Regions from separate parts of the Actinomadura luteofluorescens genome, predicted to be linked through region 1. Evidence: riboswitches for the same ligand, from Rfam matches in the RefSeq annotation. Region 1 holds a riboswitch; the other holds the start of a gene.
The links. A riboswitch is a leader RNA that binds a small molecule or an ion and turns the genes downstream of it on or off. The one in region 1 is predicted to bind cobalamin.
Positions count from the first base shown of each region.

Region 2: linked by a shared signal. The riboswitch ahead of cobN (cobaltochelatase subunit CobN) and the one ahead of BJY14_RS22870 (ribonucleoside-diphosphate reductase subunit alpha) in region 1 are both predicted to bind cobalamin.

Region 1 covers NZ_JACCBA010000001.1:4,917,216-4,921,505, reverse strand. Annotated here, with positions in the region: gene BJY14_RS22870 (ribonucleoside-diphosphate reductase subunit alpha) at 1-1,849, opposite strand, end outside; cobalamin riboswitch at 1,981-2,197, opposite strand; gene BJY14_RS22865 (MFS transporter) at 2,304-2,936, shown strand; gene BJY14_RS22860 (YcnI family copper-binding membrane protein) at 3,013-3,723, shown strand; gene BJY14_RS22855 (copper resistance CopC family protein) at 3,720-4,253, shown strand.
Region 2 covers NZ_JACCBA010000001.1:8,048,763-8,053,052, forward strand. Annotated here, with positions in the region: gene BJY14_RS37095 (precorrin-8X methylmutase) at 1-185, opposite strand, end outside; gene BJY14_RS37100 (ferredoxin-like domain-containing protein) at 182-1,276, opposite strand; cobalamin riboswitch at 1,322-1,493, shown strand; gene cobN (cobaltochelatase subunit CobN) at 1,525-4,290, shown strand, end outside.

The DNA of each region.
Region 1 (4,290 bases):
CGCGCTTGAACAGGTTGGACACCTGCGGCTCGATGCACTCGTAGCAGCCCGCGATGGAGGCGATCGTCGCGGTCGGCGCGATCGCGACGAGCAGCGAGTTGCGCAGGCCCACCTCCGCGACGCGGGCACGGAGCGCGTCCCAGTCGGCGGGACGGGACGGCGACGCGTCCGGGAAGTGGTCCAGGTGGAGCCGGCCGCGCGCGGTGCGCGTCGCGGCGTAGGCGGGCAGCGGCCCGTGCACGGCGGCGAGGTCGGCCGACGCGTTGTAGGCGGCCAGCGCGATCTCCTCGGCGACGCGCGTCGACAGCTCGCGCGCCTCGTCGGAGTCGAACGGCAGGCGCAGCGTGAAGAACACGTCCGCGAGGCCCATCACGCCCAGCCCGACCGGCCGCCACTTGCGGTTGGCCGTCTCCGCCTCGGGCGTCGGGTAGAAGCCCCGGTCGATGGTGCGGTCCAGGAACCGGACGGCGGTGCGGACCGTCGACCGGAGCCGCTCCCAGTCGACGCCGGACGGCCCCACGTGCGCGGCCAGGTTCACCGATCCGAGGTTGCAGACGGCGGCCTCGCCGTCGCCCGTCACCTCCAGGATCTCCGTGCAGAGGTTCGACAGGTGGACGACCCTGCCCCGCTCGGCGGTCTGGTTGCAGGCGCGGTTGGCGGCGTCCTTGAACGTCATCCAGCCGTTGCCCGTCTCGGCGAGCGTCCGCATCATGCGCCCGTACAGCTTGCGGGCCGGGACCTGCCGGACGAACCGTCCCTCCCGCTCCGCCGCCCGGTAGGCCTCGTCGAACTCGTCGCCCCACAGGTCGACCAGCTCGGGGACCTCCTTGGGGTCGAACAGGGACCACTGCGCGTCGGCCTCGACGCGGCGCATGAACTCGTCCGGGATCCAGTTGGCCAGGTTGAGGTTGTGGGTGCGGCGCGCGTCCTCGCCGGTGTTGTCGCGCAGCTCCAGGAACTCCTCGACGTCGGCGTGCCACGGCTCCAGGTAGACGCACGCCGCGCCCTTGCGGCGGCCGCCCTGGTTGACGGCGGCGACGGACGAGTCGAGCGTGCGCAGCCACGGGACGATCCCGTTGGAGTGCCCGTTCGTGCCCCGGATCAGCGAGCCCCGCGACCGCACCCGCGTCCAGGAGACGCCGATGCCGCCCGCGTACTTGCTGAGCCGCGCGACCTGGCCGTACCGGTCGTAGATGGACTCCAGCTCGTCGCGCGGCGAGTCGAGCAGGAAGCACGACGAGAGCTGCGGGCGGCGGGCCCCGGAGTTGAACAGGGTGGGCGAGCTGGGCAGGTACGAAAGCGTGCTGAGCAGCGCGTAAAGCTCGGCGGCCTCTTCGACGTTCTCGGCGAGCCCGCAGGACACCCGCAGAAAGAAGTACTGGGGCCGTTCCAGGACGAGCCGCGACCGCGGATGCCTGAGCAGGTACCGGTCGTAGACCGTCCGGAGCCCGAAGTATTCGAAACGGTCATCGGCGCCGTTATAGACGAGGGCGTCGAGGGCCCCGGCGTTGGCGGCGACGAAGGCGGCCAGGTCGTCCGCCAGGAGGCCCTCGCGGTGCGCGGCGGCGACGGACTCGGCGAACGTCCGGACGCCGGCGGCGGCGGCCTCGTCGCGGATCCGGCCGCCGAGCAGCCGCGCGGCCACCCTGGAGTAGCCCGGCTCGGCGGGGATGAGCGCGGCGGCCTCCCCGATCGCGAGGTCCCGCAGGGCCGCCGCGTCCAGGCCGTCCCCGGACCGGACGGCGGCCAGCACACGCCCGGCCTCGGCCCCGGGCACCCCCTCGCAGGCCGCCTCGACCTCGGCGGCGATCCCCGCCGTCGGCGCGGCCAGAACCTCTGTCACGTGCATCTCCCCTCGCATGCCGCCCCGCGGAGGCATGCGAACGGCGCGCGGCGGCGGCCGCGCTCCGTCCCCGGCCCACCCGCGAGGCCTGGACGTGTCGATCCGGGACGGGACCCGGACCCCCGATGGGGCCGGTCTCCCGGCCCCGCGCACTGGCAGGTCTTCGGACTCGCGGGCGCCGCCTCTGCCGAGGCGTCCTACTGGCCGTCGCTTCCCAGGCCGCCGGGCCCAGTGCTCGATGACGGCGGTCGTTCCCGCTCACCGCTGCGGGGCAGTCCCGGATTCCCACCGGGTTCCCTCTCACGCCGCCCCCGCCGCGAGCGGCGGGGGCGGACCAGCACGGGACTGAACCCTACATCTAGTCGACGATCAACGCACAACCCCAAGATGTTGGGCGCGTCGGCGGATGTTCGGGGGCGGCTGGGCAGCGCGCGCGGGGGATGGGACGATGGGGGCCGTCATGAGCCCCCATGCGCCGCAGCCGCTGTTCCGGCCCGCACGCGCGGTGGTGTTCGCCACCGTGTGCGCGACGCTGGCGACCCTCGGGCACGTCCTGGCGGGCGGCGCGGCGGTGCCGGCCTGGGCGGCGCTCGCGGGCTTCGGCGCCGTCCTCGGCGTGACGCTGGTGCTGGCGGGCCACGAGCGCTCGCTCGCGACGATCCTGGGCGGGCTCCTCGGCGGGCAGTTCGCCCTGCACACGCTGTTCACGGCGGCCTGCGCGCCGTCCCACCACGCGCCCGAGGCGCACGCCGCCATGACGGGCGCCATGGAACCCGCCGCCGTCCCCGCCGCCCACGGCGGGAACGGCCTGGTGATGACGCTCGCGCACTGCACGGCCGCGCTGGTGGCCGCGTGGTGGCTGCGGCGCGGCGAGCGGGCCGCGTGGTCGCTCGCCCGGCGGGTCGCCGCCCTGGCGGACCGCCCGATCCGGCTGCTGCTGGCCCTGCTCGCCGTGGAACCGGCCGAGCCTCCGGCCCGCCCCCTCCGGCCGGCGCCCGCTGCGGCAGCCGTCACGGCCACCGGACGTGTCCTGCGGCACCAGGTCGTCCGGCGGGGTCCCCCTCCGCGTTCGAGGGCGCTCGCTCACTCCTGAGCCTGAGCGCCGTACGTCACCGGACGCCGGCTCGCGGCGCCCGGCCATTCCCGTACGTCTCGAACGGAGTTCCGCAATGCCCTTCCTCCCCCATGCCCGGCGCGCCGGCGCCGTCGCGTCCCTGGCCGCCCTGTCCGTGATCGGCCTCGCCGCGGCGGCGTCCGCGCACGTCAGCGTCAATCCCAAGACGGCCGAGCAGGGCTCCTACTCCAAGGTCTCGTTCCGCGTGCCCAACGAGCGCGACGACGCCTCCACCACCAAGCTCGTGGTGAACCTGCCGACCGACCACCCGCTGTCGTCGGTGTCGGTCCGGCCGCTGCCCGGCTGGACGGTCAAGGTCGAGAAGTCCAGGCTTCCGCGGCCGGTGAAGACCGAGGGCGGCGAGCTGACCGAGGCCGTCACGAAGATCACCTGGAGCGGCGGCAAGATCGAGCCGGGCCGGTTCGAGGAGTTCGACGTCTCGATGGGGCCGCTGCCCACCGACACCGACCGGCTCGTGTTCAAGGCCGACCAGACCTACTCCGGCGGCGAGGTCGTCAAGTGGGAGGAGCCCCCCGCCGAGGGGGCGAACGAGCCGGAGCACCCCTCGCCCGTGCTGAAGCTCCTCCCCAAGGGCTCGGCGGCCACGACCGGGCTGACCGCGCAGGTGAAGCCCGCCGCCGCGGCGTCGTCCGCGTCGTCCGGCGACGGGACGGCCCGGCTGCTCGCCGGCATCGGCATCGCCGCCGGCGTGGCCGGCGTCGCGGTCGGCGCCTACGGCGTGACCCGGGCGAGGAGCCGGGCATGAGCCGGGCGACGCTGCGCGGGGCCGCCGGCATCGCGGCGCTCGCGGCCGTCCTGGCGACGACGGCGGTGCCCGCGTCGGCGCACACCGCGCTGACGTCGGCGAGCCCTGAGAAGGACTCGACGGTCGCGGCCCCGTCCCAGATCGTCCTGACGTACGGCGACCCCGTCCGGCTGCCGCGCGTGGTCGTGACCGACGGGTCGCGACGGCAGTACCAGGCCGGGTCCGCGCGGGCGGTCGACAACAAGGTCACCCAGGCGGTGAACGGCACGCTGCCCAACGGCACGTACACCGTGGGCTGGCGTGTCGTCGCGTCGGACGGCCACCCGGTCGAGGGCACTTACACGTTCACCGTGCAGGGCTCGTCCGGTGCCGTCCCTCCCGTCGCCCCGTCGCCGGTCCGGAAGACCATCGTCGGGACCGAGGATCAGGGGAACTCGTCGGGCTGGCTCTGGATCGGCCTGATCGCCCTGGTCGTCGCGGCCGGGGCGGGCGCCGTCGCCTGGTTCCGCCGCTCGTCCGCCCAGGATTGATCGTTTCGCTTCCGGTCGGATGATTACAGGATTACAG
Region 2 (4,290 bases), 3.1 Mb from region 1:
GCCCGCGCCACCACCCCCGGCGACCAGGCCAGATCCTCCACGAGGTCGGTCATGCCGCAGGCGTGGATCATGCGGACCGCGACCCGCGCCACGTCGTCCGGCAGTCCCGCCAGGTCGGCCTCCGCGCGGATCGTCGCGAACGACCGCCGGTAGATCTCGGCGCCGTCCCGGACGTAATCGATCACTGCTGTCCCTCCGCCGTCCTCAGCTCGACCGGGCCGCGGGGTATCCCGCAGCGCCGCTCGCATCCCGTCCAGTGGACGGGCGTCTCGGGCGCGCGGCCGAGGCCGGCGACGAAGCGCCGCGCCTCGCCCTGCACGTCGCCGCGCGACTTCGCGCATCCGGGGCTCCCGGTGCAGGCCGTCACGCCGACCCAGGGCGACGCGGGGTCGGTCGCGAAGCCCGCCGCCGCGAGCGCCGCCGCCGTGCGCCGCGCCTCGCCGCGGTCCAGGTCCCGCAGCACGACGCTGCGCCAGGGCGTCACCCGCACCTCGTCCGCGACTGCGGCGAGCGCCTCGGCCTGCGCGCCGGACAGCCGGCCGAGCGGGGCCACGGCCTCCAGCGCGGCGCGCCCGTCCCGCTGCGCGACGATCCCGGCGTGCGGCGGCGCGGGATCCGGGCGCGGCGGCGTCTCTCCCACGGCCGCGCCCAGCCGCTCGGCGACGAGCCGGGCGCCGTCCGGGACCTCCGCGAGCCGCCAGGCGTCGCCCCGGATCTCCAGGAACGCCTCCGCCGCCGCGAGCAGTGCCGCGACGGGATCGCCGGGGACGGGCCCGAGCCGCGTCCCGGCCAGCCGAAGGCCGCCGGGAGCGAGGGCCGCGTCGGCGTCCAGCGCGGCCGTGTCGCCGGTTCCGTCGTCGAGCGCGAACAGGAACCGCCCCGGCAGCCGGGCCAGCCCCGGACGGGCGCACAGCGCCTCGTCCAGCGCCGTGACCAGCGGATCCGTGGCGAGGGCGCCGTGCGGGCCGCGCCCGCCGAGCGGGGACGCGACGATGTTGCGCACCCGCTCGTGGGTCGCCGACGGGAGCAGCCCCGCGGTGGCCAACCGGGCCGCGAGGGCCGCCGGGTCGCGGACGCCGCGCACCTGGAGGTTGCCGCGGGAAGTGAGTTCGATCACGTCCCGGCCCAGCTCGCGTGCGGCGGCGCCGAGCACCGCGAGCTGCGCGGACGACACCGCGCCGCCCGGGACGCGGACGCGCGCGAGCGGCCCGTCGGCGGCGTCGTGGGTGCGCAGCGCCCCGGGGCACGCGTCGGGACGGGCTCTGACATTCGGCACGGGGAGGATGTTAACCACAGTTTGCAGGGCGACCGCGCTGCCGTACTCTTCTGCTCAGGCGATGGCAATGGGAGGAAGCCGGTGCGAATCCGGCGCGGTCCCGCCACTGTGACCGGGGAGCGAACCCCGCTGTAGGCCACTGTCCGCGAGGACGGGAAGGCCGGGGCGAGCGTCGATCCGGGAGCCAGGAGACTCCTGCCGTCGCGACACCCGCGACCGGGGCGAGGACCCCAGGGGGAGGATGCGCCGTGCCCGAGCACAGCCGCACGGTCCTGTTGCTGTCGACGTCCGACACCGATCTGCTGAGCGCCCGCGCGTCCGGCGCCGCCTACCGGCTCGGCAACCCCGCGCGGCTCACCGCCGCCGACCTGCCCGAGCTCACCGAGGGCGCCGACCTCGTCGTGGTGCGGCTGCTCGGCGGCCGGCGCGCCTGGGAGGACGGGCTCGGCGCGCTGCTCGCGGGCCTCCGGCCGGTCGTCGTCCTCGGCGGCGAGCAGGCCCCCGACGCCGAGCTGATGGAGCTGTCCACGGTCAGCGGCGGGGTGTGCGCCGAGGCGCACGCCTACCTCGCGCACGGCGGTCCCGCCAACCTCGCCGAGCTGCACGCGTTCCTGTCCGACACCGTGCTGCTGACCGGGCGCGGCTTCGCCCCGCCGGCGCCGGCGCCGGCCTGGGGACGGCTCGACCGCGCCGCCCGCGACGGCGGCGGACCCGTGGTCGGCGTGCTCTACTACCGCGCCCACCACATGGCGGGCAACACCGCGTTCGTCGAGGCGCTGTGCACGGCCGTGGAGGACGCGGGCGGTCGCGCGATGCCGGTGTTCTGCTCGTCGCTGCGCACCGCCGAGCCCGAGCTGCTCGACACGCTCCGCCAGGCGGACGCCCTGGTGGTGACGGTGCTCGCGGCGGGCGGGTCGCGGCCCGCGACGGCCGGGGCGGGCGGCGACGACGAGGCCTGGGACGTGGGCGCGCTCGCCGCGCTGGACGTCCCGATACTGCAGGGCCTCTGCCTCACCACGAGCCGGTCCGAGTGGGAGGGCAGCGACGACGGGCTGTCGCCGCTGGACGCGGCGTCGCAGGTCGCGATCCCCGAGTTCGACGGGCGGATCATCACGGTCCCGTTCTCGTTCAAGGAGATCGACGAGGACGGGCTCACCGTCTACGCCGCCGACCCCGAGCGCGCCGCGCGGGTCGCGGGGATCGCCGTCCGGCACGGCCGGCTCCGCCACACCCCGGCCGCCGCCCGCCGCCTCGTCGTGATGCTGTCGGCGTACCCGACCAAGCACGCCCGCGTCGGCAACGCCGTCGGCCTCGACACCCCGGCGAGCACCGTCCGGCTGCTGGCCCGGCTCCGCGACGCGGGCTACGACCTGGGGGAGGGCTTCCCCGGCGTCGGCGGGCAGGACGGCGACGCCCTCGTCCACGCGCTCATCGCGGCGGGCGGGCAGGACGAGGACTGGCTCACCGAGGAGCAGCTCGCGGGCAACCCCGTCCGCATCTCCGCCGCGTCCTACGAGCGCTGGTACCGCACCCTGCCCGCCGGCCTGCGCGAGGGGATGGAGCGGCACTGGGGCCCGCCGCCCGGGGAGCTGTTCGTCCAGGACGGCGACATCGTCCTCGCCGCCCTGCGCGCCGGCAACCTCGTCGTCATGGTGCAGCCGCCGCGCGGCTTCGGGCAGAACCCCATCGCGATCTACCACGACCCCGACCTGCCGCCCAGCCACCACTACCTGGCCGCCTACCGGTGGCTGTCGGACGAGTTCGGCGCGCACGCGATCGTCCACGTCGGTAAGCACGGCAACCTGGAGTGGCTGCCCGGCAAGGCGGCGGGCATGTCGGCGTCGTGCGGCACCGACGCGGCGCTCGGCGACGTCCCGCTGGTCTACCCGTTCCTCGTCAACGACCCCGGCGAGGGCACGCAGGCCAAGCGCCGCGCGCACGCCGTCCTCGTCGACCACATGGTCCCGCCGATGGCCCGCGCCGAGACCTACGGCGACATCGCCCGCCTCGAACAGCTCCTCGACGAGCACGCGACGATCGCCGCGATGGACCCGGCGAAGCTGCCCGCGATCCGCGCCCAGATCTGGACGCTCATCCAGGCCGCCAAGCTCGACCACGACCTCGGCCTGGACGACCGCCCGCACGACACCGAGTTCGACGACTTCCTCCTGCACGTCGACGGCTGGCTGTGCGAGGTGAAGGACGCGCAGATCCGCGACGGCCTGCACGTCCTCGGCCAGGCGCCCACCGGCGCGGTCCGCGTCGACCTGGTGCTGGCCATGCTCCGCGCCCGCCAGATGTGGTCGGGCCGCGAGACGCTGCCGGGCCTGCGGGAGGCGCTCGGGCTCAGCGAGGCCGGCGGCGAGGCGCTCGCCGACGTCGACGCCGCCGAGGCCGCCGCCCGTTCCCTCGTCCAGGCCATGGAGGACGCCGGCTGGGCCGTGGACGCGGCCCGGGAGGCCGCCCGGGACGTTCCGGCGGAGAACCGCGAAGCCGTGACGCGGGTCCTGGAGTTCGCGGCCGCCGAGATCGTCCCGCGCCTGGCCCGCACGTCCGACGAGCTCGACCACGTCCTGCACGCCCTTGACGGCGGCTACGTCCCGGCGGGCCCGAGCGGGTCGCCGCTGCGCGGCCTCGTCAACGTCCTGCCGACCGGCCGCAACTTCTACTCGGTCGACCCGCGCGCCGTCCCGAGCCGCCTCGCCTGGGAGACCGGGCAGGCGATGGCCGACTCGCTCCTGGAGCGCTACCGCGCCGACCACGGGGAGTGGCCGCGCTCGGTCGGGCTGTCGGTGTGGGGGACGAGCGCCATGCGCACGGCGGGCGACGACGTGGCCGAGGTCCTCGCGCTGCTCGGCGTCCGCCCGGCCTGGGACGAGGCGTCCCGCCGCGTCACGGCGCTGGAGCCGGTCCCGCTCGCCGAGCTGGGCCGGCCGCGCATCGACGTCACCGTCCGCATCAGCGGCTTCTTCCGGGACGCGTTCCCGCACGTCGTCGCCATGCTGGACGACGCC